One region of the Cupriavidus sp. F041 genome, then DNA from elsewhere that is predicted to be linked to it. Evidence: predicted binding sites of a transcription regulator. Region 1 holds the regulator's gene; the other holds the start of a gene.
The links. Region 1 encodes sigma-54, which starts transcription at its own class of promoters, with help from an activator protein. Its sites were predicted from a motif close to TGGCANGNAANCTGCTTT; they were not measured.
Positions count from the first base shown of each region.

Region 2: a site for sigma-54 is predicted at 1,817-1,834, ahead of ACZY0R_RS01440 (GTP cyclohydrolase II). Genes of this name have one in related genera too.

Region 1 is NZ_JBVASY010000002.1:103,250-112,128, reverse strand. Features, by position in the region: gene ACZY0R_RS17540 (KpsF/GutQ family sugar-phosphate isomerase) at 1-506, shown strand, start outside; gene lptC (LPS export ABC transporter periplasmic protein LptC) at 522-1,145, shown strand; gene lptA (lipopolysaccharide transport periplasmic protein LptA) at 1,335-1,979, shown strand; gene lptB (LPS export ABC transporter ATP-binding protein) at 2,016-2,801, shown strand; gene ACZY0R_RS17520 (RNA polymerase factor sigma-54) at 2,949-4,424, shown strand; gene hpf (ribosome hibernation-promoting factor, HPF/YfiA family) at 4,474-4,824, shown strand; gene ptsN (PTS IIA-like nitrogen regulatory protein PtsN) at 5,206-5,661, shown strand; gene hprK (HPr(Ser) kinase/phosphatase) at 5,740-6,711, shown strand; gene ACZY0R_RS17500 (PsiF family protein) at 6,886-7,272, shown strand; gene rapZ (RNase adapter RapZ) at 7,383-8,300, shown strand; gene ACZY0R_RS17490 (LON peptidase substrate-binding domain-containing protein) at 8,366-8,879, shown strand, end outside.
Region 2 is NZ_JBVASY010000001.1:306,246-315,124, reverse strand. Features, by position in the region: gene ACZY0R_RS01450 (hypothetical protein) at 1-217, shown strand, start outside; gene ACZY0R_RS01445 (acyltransferase family protein) at 526-1,644, shown strand; gene ACZY0R_RS01440 (GTP cyclohydrolase II) at 1,888-3,126, shown strand; gene ACZY0R_RS01435 (URC4/urg3 family protein) at 3,123-4,445, shown strand; gene upp (uracil phosphoribosyltransferase) at 4,512-5,171, shown strand; gene ACZY0R_RS01425 (TetR/AcrR family transcriptional regulator) at 5,171-5,887, shown strand; gene ACZY0R_RS01420 (BMP family protein) at 5,877-6,884, shown strand; gene ACZY0R_RS01415 (ABC transporter ATP-binding protein) at 6,989-8,572, shown strand; gene ACZY0R_RS01410 (ABC transporter permease) at 8,562-8,879, shown strand, end outside.

The DNA of each region.
Region 1 (8,879 bases):
CCAGCACCACCGCCGCGCTGGCGATGGGCGATGCGCTAGCGGTGGCGGTGCTGGACGCGCGCGGCTTCGGCGAGGAAGACTTTGCCCGCTCGCATCCGGGCGGCGCGCTCGGGCGCAAGCTGCTGACCCATGTGCGCGACGTCATGCGCAGCGGCAACGCGGTGCCCAAGGTACGCGAAAGCACGCCGCTGGCGCAGGCCCTGATGGAAATCACCCGCAAGGGCATGGCCATGACTGCGGTGGTGGATCCGGACGACCGCCTGATCGGCGTCTTCACCGACGGCGACCTGCGCCGCCTGCTGGAAACCCCTCGCGACTGGAAGACCGTGCCCATCAGCGAGGTGATGCACCGCTCGCCGCATACGGTGGGGCCGGACCAGCTGGCGGTGGAAGCCGTGCAGGTCATGGAGGCGAACCGCATCAACCAGATGCTGGTGGTCGATGCCGACCAGCGCCTGGTCGGTGCCCTGCACATCCACGACCTGACCCGCGCCAAGGTCATCTGAGGGCACGCACAAACTATGCGGGATATCCTGTCCTCCCTGAGCCGGCTAGGAATGCGCGCCTTGCCGCTGCTGTTGATGGCGCTAGTGGCGGGCAGCACTTTCTGGCTGGTGCAGGTCAATTCCCCGAAAGAAGCCGCCACCGGGCCGGTGGGCAAGAAGCATGAGCCCGATTACTACATGATCCGCTTCTCCGCCACCGAACTGGCCGAGGACGGCAACACCAAGATGCGGTTCACCGGCGACAAGATGATCCACTTCGAGGATGACCAGACCTACGAAGTGACGCGTCCGGCCATGCGGGCATACGAAATCGACCGGCCGCCCGTCACGGGCCACTCCGATCGCGGCACGATGAACGCGGAAGGCTCGGTGATCGACCTGTTCGGCAATGCCTTTATCGTGCGCGCCCAAGGGCCGGACCCGGCCAAGGATCCCCGGATGACAGCCGCCTCGGAGTACTTCCAGGTGCTGATCAATGATGACATCGTGAAGACCGATAAAGCCGTCAAGCTGACCCGCGGCCCGTCGGTGATGACGGCAAACGGGCTGATCTTCAACAATGTCACCCGCGAAGTACAATTGCTGGGTAACGTACGCGGCACCATTATTACGGGTCCGCCGGCGAGTCCCGCGAAGTAGCCCAGATAACAAAGACCCGAGAGGCTGTTGCCAGATGAAGCGAAGCAGTGCTGGCCAGGCGAGCGGGCGCAAACGGTACCCAGGCGGGTGCCGCCCGCGCAGCCCTGCCCGCTTTGCCCGGAAACAGCCGCCAGGAAACGAAGCCGCCCGCGGGCCACAGCCGTCCGCGCCAACCGCCATCACGCCAACATGAATTCATTCCTGACGACATCGTCCTGTCGCCGCCGCAGCACGGCCGCTTTGCTGACGCTGGCAGCCGTCCTCGGCCTCACGCTGGCCGCGCCCGCCAGCGCGGAGAAAGCCGACCGCGAGAAACCGCTGGTGCTGGAAGCCGACAACGCCAGCTATGACGACGTCAAGCAGGTTTATGTGCTGACTGGCAACGTGGTGCTGACCAAGGGCACCATGGTGCTGAAATCCGACGCGGCCGAAGTGCGCACCGATCCCGAGGGCTACCAGTACGCCGTGGCTACGTCCAAGGGCGGCAAGCAGGCTTATATCCGCCAGAAACGCGACAACGTCGACGAATACATCGACGGCTGGGGCGACCGCATTGAGTATGACGGCAAGCAGGAGTTGTCCAAGCTGATCAGCCGCGCACGCATGGCGCGGCTGGCCGGCGCCAAGCTGGTCGACGAGATCCGCGGCGCAGTGATCACCTACGACAGCCGCAACGAGTTCTACACCGCCAGCGGCGGCGCGGAGAACGCGACGGCGGGCAGCCCGTCCGGTCGCGTGCGCGCCGTGTTGTCGCCGCGCCAGGAGCAACCCGCCAGCGGCGCCGCCGGCGCCCCGCTGCCGCTCAAGCCTGCGCCCGCCCCCGTCAATCCCTGACGCCGCCGCGTCGCCCGATCCACGGATTCACCCTTCATGACCGTTACCCAAACCGCACCCTCCCAGCCCGCCACCCTGAAGGACAGCAGCACGCTGGTCGTGCGCCACCTGAAAAAGCGCTACGGCTCGCGCACAGTGGTCAAGGATGTGTCCCTCGACGTAAAGAGCGGCGAGGTGGTCGGACTGCTGGGGCCCAACGGCGCGGGCAAGACCACCTCCTTCTACATGATCGTGGGACTGGTGGCGCTGGACGAGGGCGACATCGTGCTCGACGACAAGCACATCAGCGGCCTGGCCATTCACGAACGAGCACGCATGGGCCTGTCCTACCTCCCGCAGGAAGCTTCGGTGTTCCGCAAGCTGAATGTGCAGGAGAACATCCGCGCGGTGCTGGAATTGCAGATCCAGGACGGCAAGCCACTTGGCAAGGCCGAACTCGAGCGCCGGCTGGACACGCTGCTCGATGACCTCCAGATTGCCCACCTGCGCGACAATCCGGCGCTTTCACTGTCAGGCGGCGAACGCCGCCGCGTGGAAATCGCCCGCGCCCTGGCCTCGGCGCCCCGCTTCATCCTGCTCGACGAGCCCTTCGCCGGCGTCGACCCGATCGCGGTGGGCGAGATCCAGCGCATCGTCAGCTTCCTCAAGGCGCGCAATATCGGCGTGCTGATCACCGACCACAACGTGCGCGAGACGCTGGGCATCTGCGATCACGCCTACATCATCAGCGAAGGCGCTGTGCTGGCCTCGGGCCGGCCTGAAGACATCATCGCCAACGAGTCGGTGCGCAAGGTCTACCTGGGCGAGAATTTCCGCATGTAACGCGGCGCACGGCAGCAAGCGGCAGCTGCGGCGACCTTGTGCCCAAGGTGGCCCCGGTGTCGCCTTTTACCCTGCAACGATCACGGCGTCATCAGCGATAGCAATTTCCGTTCCACCGGCACGGAAGTTGGGCATAAAATAGGTCGCATGAAACCGTCGCTACAGCTCCGCCTCTCGCAGCATCTCGCGCTTACGCCGCAACTCCAGCAGTCGATCCGGCTGCTGCAACTGTCCACGCTCGAACTGCAGCAGGAAGTGGAACAGGCGCTGACCGAGAACCCTTTGCTCGAACGCGAGAACGACTGGCTCGACAGCCCGTTGCGCGTTGCGGCCGACGGCTCGGTCAACATGCAGAGCGCTCCCGCGCCGGCGCCCGCCGACGGCCAGGGCACCAGCGAGAACCGCCCCGACGGCGCGCCCGAGGCCGAAGACAGCTATTCCGACAGCAACGAGGACTACGGCAACGACTGGAGCCTCGACGACTTCGCCCGCCGCCCGCAAGGCGACGACGACGAAAAGACCCCGATGCAGTTGCGCGACGCCGAACCCACGCTGCGCGAACATCTGATGGAACAGCTCGCGCCGCTGAAAATTTCGTTGCGCGACAAGGGGCTGGCCATCTTCCTGGTCGAGTCGCTGGACGACGACGGCTACCTGAGCGCCTCGCTCGAGGAAATCTGCAGCGAACTGCCGGAGGAACTCGAATTCGAGGTCGACGAGATCCAGGCCGTCCTTACCCTGCTGCAAAGCTTCGATCCGCCTGGTGTCGGCGCACGCAATGCGGCCGAATGCCTGGCGCTGCAATTGCGCCGCCTCAAGCATCCGCAGCGCGACCTGGCGCTGACCATTGTCACCAATCACCTGGAACTGCTCGCGGTGCGCGACTACACGCGCCTGAAAAAAGCGTTGCAGGTGGATGAGCCGGAACTGAAGTCGGCGCATGAACTGATCCGCTCGCTGGCGCCTTATCCAGGCCATGCGTACAGCCGTCCCGAAGCCGACTTCGTCGTGCCCGATGTTTTTGTCCGAAAACTGAATGGCGGCTGGATTGCGCAGCTCAATCCGGATGTGATGCCGCGGCTACGTATCAACGACATGTACGCACAGATATTGCGCGGTGCAAAAGGCGATGCGGGTGCCGCGGGACTGCAGCAAAAACTGCAGGAGGCACGCTGGTTGATCAAGAATATCCAGCAAAGGTTCGACACGATATTGCGCGTTGCACAAGCAATTGTCGAACGTCAAAAGAACTTCTTCACCCACGGTGAAATTGCGATGCGCCCCTTGGTTTTGCGGGAGATTGCCGATACACTGGGTTTACACGAGTCCACCATCTCTCGGGTGACTACCAATAAATACATGGCAACGCCGATGGGGACTTTCGAGCTGAAGTATTTCTTCGGCAGTCACGTTTCCACAGAAACCGGCGGCGCGGCCTCGTCAACGGCAATTCGTGCGTTGATCAAGCAACTGATAGGAGCCGAAGACGCCAGGAATCCCTTGTCCGACAGCCGGATTGCCGAATTGCTCGGCGAGCAAGGCTTCGTAGTGGCACGGCGTACCGTTGCCAAATACCGCGAGGCGCTCAAGATTCCGGCAGTTACTCTCCGTAAGACTTTGTAGCCGAGTTGCATCGCCTGCCTGGTGCAACTCTTTCAGAAGGAGAAACGCTATGAACTTCAAGATCAGTGGACACCACTTGGACATCACGCCCCCGCTGCGTGAGTACGTGGAAACGAAACTGGAGCGTATCGTCAGGCATTTTGATCAAGTCATTGGCGTAAGTGTGCTGCTCTCTGTCGACAATACAAAAGAAAAGGACCGGCGGCAGTACGCGGAAATCAATCTACATCTCAAGGGCAAGGACATCTTTGTCGAAGCGCATCATGAAGACCTGTATGCCGCTATCGACGCGCTCGTCGACAAGCTCGACCGGCAGGTGATTCGCCATAAGGATCGCGTGCAAAGCCACGACCGCGAAGCGGTCAAGTATCAGATGGCCGCATCGCAGATGCAGCAATGACCGTGCCTGGTGGCCCACAGACCGGGCCGCCGGTGTCACTCCCTTGAAACCGGAATCAAGCCGCGCCCATAGCGCGGCTTTTTCGTTCCTGGCGCTCGCCCGGGACCACGCGGGGGATTCCGCAAGGCATATGGACCGGTGTATGCTGTGCAATACATAGTTCTTAGCCTCAACGATTTTTCCGTGCACGCGGCACCGCTTCCGCGCATCGGGTATTGCAATGCACAAGGCGGGGGCGGGCCTGCTCTATAATGGCCAGACGCCCGACACCGGCAGGGGGACACCCGGTGAAACTTCGGACCTTGGTTTTTTCTTCTTTTTTGCCCGGCGCGACGCCTCCCGGCCCCGGGCCTGCTTACTAGAAAACCCTGCGCATTCCACATGAATCGTTTGGCTAAATTGCTGCCACCCGGCAACATCAACCTCGACGTCAGCGTCACCAGCAAGAAGCGCGTGTTCGAACAGGCCGGGCTCCTCTTCGAGAACAACCATGGCGTGGCGCGCGCTACCGTGACCGACAACCTGTTCGCCCGCGAATCGCTGGGGTCCACTGGTCTTGGCGCCGGGGTTGCCATTCCGCATGGCCGCATCAAGGGACTGAAGCAGCCACTGGCTGCCTTCATGCGCCTGGCCGAGCCGATCCCCTTCGAATCTCCCGACGGCAAGCCGGTAGCGCTGCTGATCTTCCTGCTGGTACCCGAACAGGCCACCCAGCAGCATCTGGAGATTCTCTCGGAGATCGCCCAACTGCTGTCCGACCGCGAGATGCGCGAAGGACTGGCTACCCTGCCCACCCCCGATGACGTGCACCAGTTGCTGACGCAATGGCACCCCTGACCGGCCTCGGCGATCTTTACGCAGGCGAGCAGGGCAATTGTCCCCGCTGTCTGAAAGCTTGCTCCTGAAAGCACCCGCATGGAACTCACTGGCGTCACCTCGCAGTCGATCTTCGACGACAACGCAGCCGATATCAAACTCTCCTGGGTAGCCGGCCTGGAGGGCGCCGACCGGGCGTTCGATGTCGAGTTCGCACGTGAAGCCACTTCCGCGGCGGATCTCGTCGGCCACTTGAACCTGATCCACCCGAACCGGATCCAGGTCCTGGGCAAACCCGAGATCACTTATTACCAGCGTCTCGACGACGAGATGCGCAAGCGCCAGATGGGTGAGCTGATCCTGCTGGAACCGCCCTTCCTGGTGATTGCCGACGGCATGGAGCCGCCGCCCGACCTGGAACTGCGCTGCACGCGTTCCTCCACGCCCTTGTTCACCACGCCGGTGTCCTCGGCGGCGGTGATCGATCACCTGCGCCTCTACCTGTCGCGCATTTCCGCGCCGCGCGTGACCATGCACGGCGTATTCCTCGACATCCTCGGCATGGGCGTGCTGGTGATGGGTGAATCCGGCCTGGGCAAGAGTGAACTCGGCCTGGAGCTGATTTCACGCGGACATGGGCTGGTGGCGGACGATGCCGTGGATTTTGTCCGGCTCGGGCCCGATTTCATTGAAGGCCGCTGCCCGCCCCTGCTGCAAAACCTGCTTGAAGTGCGCGGCCTGGGCCTGCTCGACATCAAGACGATCTTTGGCGAGACCGCGGTGCGCCGGAAGATGAAGCTGAAACTGGTGGTGCAACTGGTGCGCCGCAACGACGGCGAATTCGAACGCCTGCCGCTTGATTCCCAGTATCTGGATGTGCTCGGCCTGCCCATCCACATGGTCAAGATCCAGGTGGCGGCCGGCCGAAATCTCGCCGTGCTGGTCGAGGCCGCCGTCCGCAACACCATCCTGCGCCTGCGCGGCATCGACACGCTGCGCGATTTCATGGACCGCCAGCGCGCCGCAATGCAAGCCGATGTGGCGTCGCGAGGCCAGGGCCGGCTACTCTAGGCAGCCAGCGCCGCGCCTGAGCTGTTTTCAATTGATTACATCCGTCCGCTCTTCCCTCGTCAACGCGTTTGGGGCACAGGCCGTTTTGTGCAGTAATGGGCATTGAACCCAGCCCGAGTTGCCGTGCCGACATGGCCAGCAGCCATGAAGTTTTCCACAGCCAGGAGAGCAAGCATGAAGAAAATGATCGCGATGTGCGTGCTGGTAGCCCCGCTTTTCGCCACCGGCGCCTTCGCCCAGAATGCACCGGCCGCAGCAACCGCAACGCCCGCAGCAACCGCAACGCCCGCGGCACCCGCAACTTCCGCAAAACCGGCAGCACCGGCGGCGCCCGCGGCGACAAATGCCCAACAGGACAAGATGAAGGCCTGCAATACGCAGGCCGCCGGCAAGAAGGGCGACGAGCGCAAGGCCTTCATGAGCGACTGCCTGTCCAACAAACCTGCCGCCGCTCCCGCCAAGAACAGCCAGCAGGAAAAGATGACGGCGTGCAACAAGGACGCTACCGGCAAGAAGGGCGACGAGCGCAAAGCCTTCATGAGCGAGTGCCTCTCCAAGTAAAGCCTCCGCGTCACTTACCATGCGGCCATGGCGAACCCTTCGGTTCGCCATTTTTGCTGGCGCCTCGCCGTCATGACGGCGTCATCACCTGATGTTATGCTTGTCATGCTATGCGCATCATACTTATCACCGGGATCTCCGGCTCCGGCAAATCCGTTGCCTTGAACGTACTGGAAGACGCAGGTTACTACTGCGTTGACAACCTGCCGGCTCAGTTTATTCCGGCGCTGGCTCACTATCTCGCAAGCCAGGGTTACACCCATCTTGGCGTCGCTACCGACATCCGCAGCCGCGAATCGCTGGACGAATTGCCCGGCACGCTGCGCAACCTAGCCTCCGAACACCAGGTCCGGGTGGTTTTCCTGACCGCCAATACGGATGCGCTGGTGCAGCGATACTCGGAAACGAGGCGGCGCCATCCGCTGTCGATGCGTATCGACAAGGCGGCCCTTTCGGCCAATGCCGAACCTGCGGGCGTTGCAGGCAATGCGCTCGATGCGCCATACAACGACACGTCCCTGATCGAAGCCATCGAGATGGAGCGTGAGCTGCTCAGCCCGCTGGCGGAGGCCGCGCACCGTATCGACACCAGCAACGTGCGCACCAATACGCTGCGCGCGTGGATCAAGGAATTCGTGCGCGGCGATGACCTGAAGCTCACCTTGTTGTTCGAATCGTTTGGCTTCAAGCACGGCGTACCCAGCGATGCCGACCTGGTGTTCGATGTCCGCTCGCTGCCCAACCCCTACTACGACCTGGCCCTGCGACCGCTGACCGGACGTGACGAGCCCGTGATCGACTTCCTGCAGAGCCAGCCGATGGTACTGGCCATGGCCGATGACATCCGTGCCTACGTGGAAAAGTGGCTGCCAAGTTTCATCGCGGACAATCGCAGCTACCTGACCGTCGCCATTGGCTGCACCGGCGGCCAGCACCGCTCCGTGTACATCGCTGAAAGACTTGCCAACTATTTTCGCGCCCATGGTAATGTGCTGGTGAGACACCGCGAGCTCGCACCGGGCGGCTGAACGCCGCAGCTGCAGGTTTCGCGGCCAGGCTCGGCAATTCCCGCCCGAAACTCTGCTGGCTCAGCATGTCCTCACACGCCACGCCCGGCCCATCCGCTTCGACCACCGCTTCGTCCGGTACATCGTCGGTACCGCCTGTGCTGGATGGCCTGCCGTTGTTTCCGCTGCACACCGTACTCTTTCCGGATGGCCTTCTGCCGCTGCGCGTTTTTGAAGCACGCTATGTGGATATGGTGCGCGCATGCATGCGCGATCACACACCCTTCGGCGTCTGCCTGATCGCCAGCGGCAACGAGGTAGCTCGCCCCAATGAGCCCACCATGCCCGAGACCATCGGCTGCCTGGCGGATATCGTCGACTGCAATATGGAGCAGCTTGGCGTGCTGTTGATCAGTGCGCGCGGGCGCCAGCGCTTCCGGCTGCTAGGCCACAGTGTGCGCGCCGATGGTTTGCTGGTGGGCCAGGCGGAATTGCTGCCGCCCGACATCATCGACTGCAAGCTTGAACTGCTGGGCGAATGCCTTGCTGTGCTGCGCCGTATCGTCGCCTCGCTCCACGCGGAGCATCCGGGCAAGCTTC
Region 2 (8,879 bases), on a different contig from region 1:
AGCCGAAGCGCGCGTGATTGCCAGCATCATGCTGTTCTGGATCGCCGAGGACTTCCTGTGGTTCGTGCTGAACCCGGCGTTCGGGCTGGCGCGCTTCTCACCGGGTTTCGTGCCCTGGCATATTCACTGGTGGGCCGGCGCGCCGACGGATTACTGGGTTTCGCTAGCGGCGGCGGCGGTGCTTTTCTGGCAGTCGTGCCGGGTGGCGCGCCGCTAGCCGGCGCAGCGCGAACTGAATCAGGCCGAAGCCGCTTGCGCGTTGCAGCGCAAATTCCGCCAAGGCGGCGGCGTTCACCGAACGCCCTGGCCGGGACAAACTGGCCGGAGCGACGGCAGGCATCGGCCACGGTTTCTAAGCCGAAGCCATATTAATGTGACGCGAAGATATCTATTTTTCGAAAAAATGTGGTGATTATACCTCATTGAAACATCTCGTCACGCTACATCCTGGCCAGCTTCGGTACCGATCGTGATTCTTAGGAGTAAAATCCGTTCCTTGTGTACTTTGTAGCATTCTTATAACAAATGAGCCCCCGTCCTTCGCGCATGGCGTGCATTGACGCTCTCAAGGCGGTCAGTTCCCAACTGATCGTGCTGCACCATCTTGCCTTCTACGGCCCCATGTCCGATGCGGCGCACGTGCTGGCTCCCGACCTCCTTGACTGGTTCTCGCAGTACGCGCGCATCGCCGTTCAGGCGTTTCTTGTCATCAGCGGCTTCCTGGCGGCGCGTAGCCTGGCGCCGGGCGGGCATCTGGTGGTGCCGCATCCCTTGCAGGCGATCTGGCGCCGCTACCAGAAGCTGGTGGTCCCCTATAGCGTGGCCATCCTGATTGCGATTGCCGGTGCCGCCATTGCGCGCACCTGGATGCATCACGATTCCATTCCGTCGGCCCCCGACCTGTATCAGATCCTGGCACATGTGCTGCTGTTGCACAACTTGCTCGACTTCGACGCGTTGTCGGCCGGCGTCTGGTACGTGGCCATCGATCTGCAACTGTTCGTCTTGCTGATTGTTGCGCTATGGGCGGCGCGCCGCTGCGCGCAATGGTTCGATGTCGGCGGCAGCCCGCTCGGGCCGCTGGCGGTGGCGGGGCTGGTCGTGGCTTCGCTGTTCTGGTTTAACCGGGATGCGGCCTGGGATATCTGGGCGCTTTACTTCTTCGGCGCCTATGGCATGGGCACGCTGGCGTTCTGGGCCTCCGCACCGGAGCGTTCGCCGGTTGCGTTGCTGGTGCTGGGCGCAGTGGTGCTGGCGGCACTGATCGTGGACTTCCGCCTGCGCATTGCCGTGGCGCTATCCATCGCCCTGCTGCTGGCCGTTGCGCGGCGCGGAGGGTGGCTGGATCGCTGGCCGCAGGCCCCGAGCCTGGCATTTTTCGGGCGCATTTCTTACTCGGTCTTCCTGGTGCATTTCCCGGTATGCCTGGTCGTGAACGCGGTGGTATTCCACGTTGCACCGAATCGGCCGCTGCTCAATGCGCTGGGCATGATACTGGCATGGCTGTTGAGCAACGTTGCCGGCGCCGTGTTCCACCGTTACGTGGAGAGTACCGACCCGCTGCGCGCCTTGCGCATGGCCTTGTGGCCGGCGCGCGCGGAGCCGGCCCAGCGGCAGCAGGGCGGGCAGCACCGGTCGACCTGACCCCTCGCGATCACAGCCTAGCGGCACCCCGCCCCAGCGGCCGGGTGCCGCTTTTCTTTTGCATGGTGCCTGTGCACCATGAACTGGCGAGCGGAGCGGCGCGCGCGCACGCGGATGGTGCGGCACGCCATCGTGCGGCATGCAACACAAGGTAGAAACTAGCATTGGGATATGGCACGAAGGTTGCCTACTATGGAATTGCAAACCTGACCGTTTGGTCAGGATTCCTGTTCCGAGGCTGCCATGTCCGACCATATTGTCCTGACTTCGCACGCGCGCCGCGACAAGCCGGCCGAACCCATCCACTGGGGGGCCGCCACGGCGGCGGAGCGCGGACCTGTGATCGCTAGCGTGACCAATCCGGCCCAACGCAATGTCATTGGCACCCACTCCGGCGCCTATGCGGTGTACCGGGCGCTGGCGGTGGCCTCCGGCAAGCTGCAGCGGGATCATCGCGCCGATCTCACCGATACCTCTCCGGCGGAGATCGTCGGGCCCCATCCGCAATGGAGCGACCCGGACAAGATCGTCTCCCTGGATCCTTGGGGCCATCTGGTCTCGACTGCCTTTGCAGACCGCATCGCGGCGGGTATCGATATCCGGCCGACGATCGCCATTACGCGCGCACACATCAATATGCCGGAACTGATGGGAGCCATTGCAGCCGGCCGCCTCACGCCTGACGGCCAGATCCTGCACGCCAATGGCGACGTACGTGTCACCAAGGCAGCGATCGACCCGGTCTGGTACCTGCCGGCGCTGGCGCGCCGCTTCGACATCAAGGAGAGCATGCTGCGTCGCAGCCTGTTCGAGCAGACTGGCGGCATGTTCCCCGAACTGGTGACGCGGCCCGACCTGAAGGTGTTCCTGCCGCCGATCGGTGGCATGACCCTGTACTTTTTCGGCGATGTGGGCAAGCTGGGCAAGCCCGAGACCAAGGTGGCCTGCCGCGTGCACGACGAGTGCAACGGCTCGGACGTGTTCGGATCCGATATCTGTACCTGCAGGCCCTACCTGGCGCACGGCATCGAGGTTTGCATCGAGATGGCGCAGCAGGGCGGGGTGGGCCTGGTGGTCTATAACCGCAAGGAGGGCAGGGCACTGGGCGAAGTGACCAAGTTCCTGGTCTATAACGCCCGCAAGCGCCAGGTCGGCGGCGACCGGGCCGAGACGTATTTCGCGCGTACGGAGTGCGTGGCCGGCGTGCAGGACATGCGCTTCCAGGAACTCATGCCCGATGTATTTCACTGGCTTGGCATCAAGCGTATCGATCGCTGGGCTTCGATGAGTAATATGAAGCACGGGGCGCTGACCGCTCAGGGTATCGAGGTGGTCGAACAGGTAGCGATTCCCGATGCACTGATCCCGGCCGATGCCCGAGTGGAAATCGACGCCAAGGTGGCGGCTGGCTATTTCACGAGCTATACCCCGCCCGGTGCCGAGGAACTCGCGCTGGCCAAGGGTAGAGGACTGGACGAATGAACGAGATACCTGAAGCGGGCGGCCCGCAGGGCTCCCCCAGTGCGTTCACGAATGACGCGGATGGCCGCGGCGGATGGGCCAGTCCCGTGCCACCTGGCCATCCGGCCGCGGCGCTGCTGACCGGCCTGGCGGTACGCACCCGATGCGCCGCCGTGACGGACCATGTGGCGGCAGGCGCGTCAGAGCTGTTCACGTGGCACCCGGAACGGATTCCGGCGGTGGGCGATTATGTGGCGGCCACCATCCGGGAGCGTTATCCGGACCTGAACGTGCCGTACCACAGCCGCTGGCGCCACTTTGAAAGCGGCGGTCCCGGCGAGAGGCTGGACCGCTGGCAGATCCTGTGCGAACGCGGCGGGCTTTCCGGCGAGGCTGACCGCGAGGAGCGCGCCCGCATCGGCATCGATCTGGTGATTCCCAGCGTGTTGCTGGACGCCGGCGCAGGCCCCGACTGGCGCTACCGCGATCCGGCCAGCGACCTGCTGCTGACCCGTTCCGAGGGGCTTGGCGTAGCCAGCTTCGACTTGTTCGCGCGCGGTGGCTTTTCCGCCCAGCCGGGCCAGCCGCTGCGCTCCGACGCCGAGCGGCTGATGCGGATCGATGCGCCCTCCATCGCGACGGCCTTCCAGGTGGCACAGCACAATCGGCTGGTTGGCCTGGACGGTCGTGCCGGCCTGCTGCGCCGGTTGGGCGAAGTGGCGCAGGCCACGCCGGCCGTGTTCGGCACGCCTGCGCGTCTGGGCAACCTCTATGACTACCTCAAGGCACATGCCGTCGACGGCCAGATCGAGGCCGGCTTCGTGCTGACCACGCTGCTGGTAGCGCTCGGTCCCGTGTGGCCGGGGCGCGTCAGCCTCGGCGGCATATCGCTGGGGGACTGCTGGGCACATCCGGCCTGTACCGACGGGCTGGTGCCTTTCCACAAGCTGACGCAGTGGCTGACGTACTCGCTGCTGGAGCCGCTCGAAGATGCCGGCCTGACCGTGACCGGGCTGGAGGCGCTGACCGGCTTGCCCGAATACCGCAATGGCGGCCTGCTATTCGATTTCGAACTGATGGTGCCGCGCGATCCCGGATTCGCAGCCGTGGCGCATACGGTCGATGAGCCGGTCATCGTGGAATGGCGTGCCCTTACGGTGACGGGGCTCGACCTTGTGGCCGCGTCGGTGCGCGAGGCGCTTGGCCTGTCGGCCGCGGCGTTCCCGCTTGCCCGCGTGCTGGAAGGCGGCACCTGGGCCGCGGGACGGCGCATTGCCGCCAAGCGCAGGCCCGGCGGTCCGCCGCCATTCGTCATCAATAGCGATGGCACGGTGTTCTGACCGATATCGCAGCCACGCGCCGAGCCGCAGCAAGACCTCTTCGCGACCGCCCTCCAGGAGCGCATCATGACCGACCTCTCCGCCGTACCGCCCGTCACTCCGTCCGTGCTGGTGGTGGACCATCCGCTCGTGCAGCACAAGGTCACGCTGGTACGCAGCGAAGACACCACCACCGATAACTTCCGCCGGCTGGTGCGCGAGATCAGCCAGCTGCTGACCTATGAAGCGACCCGCGACCTGGCGATGGAAACGATCTCCATCAAGACCCCGATCGCGCCCATGCAGTCGCCGGTGCTGTCGGGCAAGAAGCTGTGCCTGGTATCGATACTGCGTGCCGGCAACGGTTTCCTGGATGGCATGCTGGAGTTGCTGCCGGCCGCGCGGGTAGGGCACATCGGCTTGTACCGCGACCCCGAAACGCTGGAGCCGATCGAGTACTACTTCAAGATCCCGGAGGACATCCACGAGCGGCTGGTGATCGTGGTGGACCCCATGCTGGCCACCGGCAACTCCGCCATTGCCGCGCTCAATCGCCTGAAGGAAGCCGGCGTGAGCACGCTCAAGTACGTGTGCCTGATCGCGTCGCGGCAGGGGCTGCGTGCCCTGCAGGCAGCGCACCCCGACGTGGCCATCGTCACCGCCGCCATCGACGAGGAGCTCAACGAGCACGGCTACATCGTGCCCGGCCTGGGCGATGCCGGCGACAGGCTCTACGGCACCAAGTAATGGGAGCGCCGGCCACGGCGCCGCCGCCATGCTTTCCGCTGCCGCGGGAGGCGGCGGGCGGCCGTATCCGCCAGGAGAACGAGGCGCTGATCCTGCACGCGGCCGAGCATGTGTTCGCGCGGGCCGGGTTTGCCGGCGCCACCATGAACGAGATCGCCACACGCGCCGGCGTGCCAAAATCCAACCTGCATTACTACTTTCGCACCAAGCAGGCGCTGTACCGGGCGGTGCTGGCCCATACGCTCGCACTGTGGCTGTCCGAGACCGACATCATCGACGCGGGGCAAAGCCCGCAGGTAGCTCTTGAACAGTACATCCGCGCCAAGATGCGGTTGTCGGCGAGCCATCCCGACGCCTCGCGCGTATTCGCCAATGAACTGCTGCACGGTGCGCCGGAAATCCGCGATGTGCTCAACGGCGCGCTGCGCGCGCTGGTGGCGCGCAAGGCCGGCGTGATCCGTGAGTGGATCGCGCGTGGCGAGATGGCCAGCGTGGATCCGCAGCACCTGTTTTTCACCATCTGGGCCGCTACCCAGACCTATGCCGATTTCGAGTCGCAGGTATGCGCCGTGCTTGGGGTGAGCCACCTGGGCCAGCGCGATTACGAACAGGCCACCGACCATCTTGTGCGGCTTTTGCTGCGCGGATGCGGGCTGGAGCCGGCCGGCCTGGCCACGGAGTTATCGTCAACAAGGGGAGAACGTCATGAGGTTTGAGGGTAAGCGCAGGACCTGGTTGAAATTCGCGGCCGCCGCCGCCAGCGTTGCCGCGCTTGGCGGCGCCGCGCCCGCGCAGGCGCAAGCCAAGCTGAAGGTGGCGGCGGTGTACACCGTGCCGGTCGAACAGCAATGGGTGTCGCGGATTCACAAGGCGCTCAACGAGGCCAAGGCGCGCGGCGAGATCGACTATGTATTCTCGGAGAGCGTGTCCAATGCTGACTACGAGCGCGTGCTGCGGCAGTACGCGGAGCAGGGGTCGGCGCTGATCCTGGGTGAGTCCTTCGCCGTCGAGGCGGCGGCGCGCAAGGTGGCCAAAGACTATCCCAAGACCGCCTTCCTGATGGGCTCCTCGGGCAAGCCGCAGGCGCCGAATTTCTCGGTGTTCGACAACTATATCCAGGAGCCTTCCTACCTCACCGGCATGATTGCCGGCGGCATGACCAAGACCAACCACATCGGCATGGTGGGCGGCTATGCCATCCCCGAGGTCAACCGGCTGATGCACGCCTTCATGGAAGGCGCGCGCGAGGTGAATCCGAAGGTCAGGTTCACGGTCAGCTTCATCGGTTCGTGGTTCGATCCGCCCAAGGCCAAGGAGGCGGCCTTCGCCATGATCGACAAGGGCGCCGACGTGCTCTATGCCGAACGCTTCGGCGTATCCGATGCCGCCAAGGAAAAGGGCAAGCTGGCCATCGGCAATGTCATCAACACCCAGCCGCAATATCCCGCCACGGTAGTGGCATCGGCGCTGTGGAATATGGAGCCCACGGTCGGCGCGGCGCTTGGCAAGGTCAAGGCGGGCCAGTTCAAGAGCGAGGACTACGGTCCTTACTCGCTGATGAAATTCAAGGGGGCCGAACTGGCGCCGCTGGGCACGTTCGAAGGCAAGGTTCCCGCCGATGTGATGACCAGGGTCAGGGCCAGGGAGAAGGCCATCCTTGACGGCAAGTTCGCCGTCAAGGTGGTGGAGACGGAGCCGAAGTCGACGCAGTGAGGGCGGCTTCGCCTCGCTATTCCCGCCGCTGGCCTGCCCCTTTCCTCCGCCTGGGAGCGAAGAGCAAGCCAGCGCAACCTGACCGCCACATCGATCAACCACCCATGCAAGTCCCCATCCTGCGCCTGAGCAACATCACCAAGCGCTTCGGCCAGCTGACCGCCAATGACGATATCTCGCTGGAACTGCGGCGCGGCGAAGTGCTGGCCCTGCTGGGCGAGAACGGCGCCGGCAAGAGCACGCTGGTCAGCATCCTGTTCGGGCATTACGTGGCCGATGCCGGCACGGTGGAGGTCGACGGCCAGCTTCTGCCACCCGGCCAGCCACGCGCGGCGCTTGCCGCCGGCATTGGCATGGTGCACCAGCATTTCACGCTGGCCGACAATCTCTCGGTGCTGGACAACATCATGCTCGGCACCCAGCCGCTGTGGCAATGGCGCCTGGAGCGGCGCGCGGCGCGTGACAGGGTGCTGGCGCTGGCCGAGCGCTTTGGCCTGGCCGTGCGGCCGCAGGCCAGGGTGGGCGAGTTGTCGGTGGGCGAGCGCCAGCGCGTGGAGATCGTCAAGGCACTGTACCGCGGCGCTCGCGTGCTGATTCTTGACGAGCCCACCGCGGTGCTGACGCCGCACGAGTCCGAAACGCTGTTCGCCACGCTGGCGCAGTTGATTGCCGAGGGGCTGTCGGTGATCTTTATCAGCCATAAGCTCGACGAAGTGCTGCGGGTGTCCGATCGCATCGCCGTATTACGCGGCGGGCGGCTGGTGGCGCAGTGCGCGGCGGCGCAGACCAGCAAGGCCGAACTGGCGGAACTGATGGTGGGCCGGGTGGTAGCCATGCCGGAACGCGCCGCGCGGCTGGACGCCAGCGGTGCCAGTGCGGCGCCCGCCGTGCTCGCGTTGCAGAAGGTTGGCGCGTGTGGCGCGGACGGCCGCGCGCTGTTGCGCGAAGTCAGCCTGCAGGTACGGGCTGGCGAAATCGTGGGCATCGCCGGCGTGTCCGGCAACGGCCAGGCCGCGCTGGCGGAACTGACCAGCGGCACGCTGGCGGCCGCCGAGGGCCATGTCACGTTGGCTGGCAAGCCAATGCCGGCATGGCCGCGCGCATGGATCGAGGCAGGCGTGGCGCGCGTGCCGGAGGATCGCCACGCGGTGGGCGTGATCGGCGACCTGACCGTTTGGGAGAACGCCGCCAGCGAGCAACTCGGCGAGCCGCGTTTTTCTCGTGGGGGGGTGATCCGGCGCGCGGCGGCTCAGCGGTTTGCGAGGGAACTGGTGGCGCGTTTCGACGTGCGCACCGCCGGTATCGACGTGCCGGCCCGGACCATGTCGGGCGGCAATATGCAAAAGCTGATCCTGGGCCGGGCGCTCTCCGTGCGGGGCGAAGGGAGGGCGCCGCTGCTGGTCGTGGCCAGCCAGCCCACCTGGGGGCTGGACATCGGCGCGGTGGCCTATGTGCGCGCCCGCCTGCTCGATGCAGCGCAAGAGGGCGCGGCCGTGTTGCTGATCTCGGAAGACCTCGATGAACTCCATGCGCTGGCCGACCGCATTGCGGTGATGCACGCAGGCCGGCTGACCGAGGCGCGTCCGACGGCAGCATGGACGCTCGGAGAACTCGGGCTGGCGATGGCCGGTGCCGGCGAAGGCGCGCATGGCGCTGCTGGAACGGGGGAGGTACTGCATGCGGCTTGAAGCCCGAAGCGGCGTCTCGCGCGTGGCCATGCTGGCCGCGCCCATCATGGCGATCGTTGCTACCTTGCTGATCTGCGCCTTGCTGGTGCGTTGGGCCGGTGCGCCGGTGGGACGTGCTTACATGCTGCTGCTCGAAGGCGGTTTCGGATCGCGCTTTGCCTGGTCGGAAACGCTCACGCGCGCTACGCCGCTGATCCTGACCGGCTTGTCGGTTGCTGTAGCCTTTCGCGCCCGCCTGTTCAACATCGGCGCCGAAGGGCAGCTCTATCTCGGCGCGCTGGCGGCGGTGGCCGTTGGCGGGCAGGTC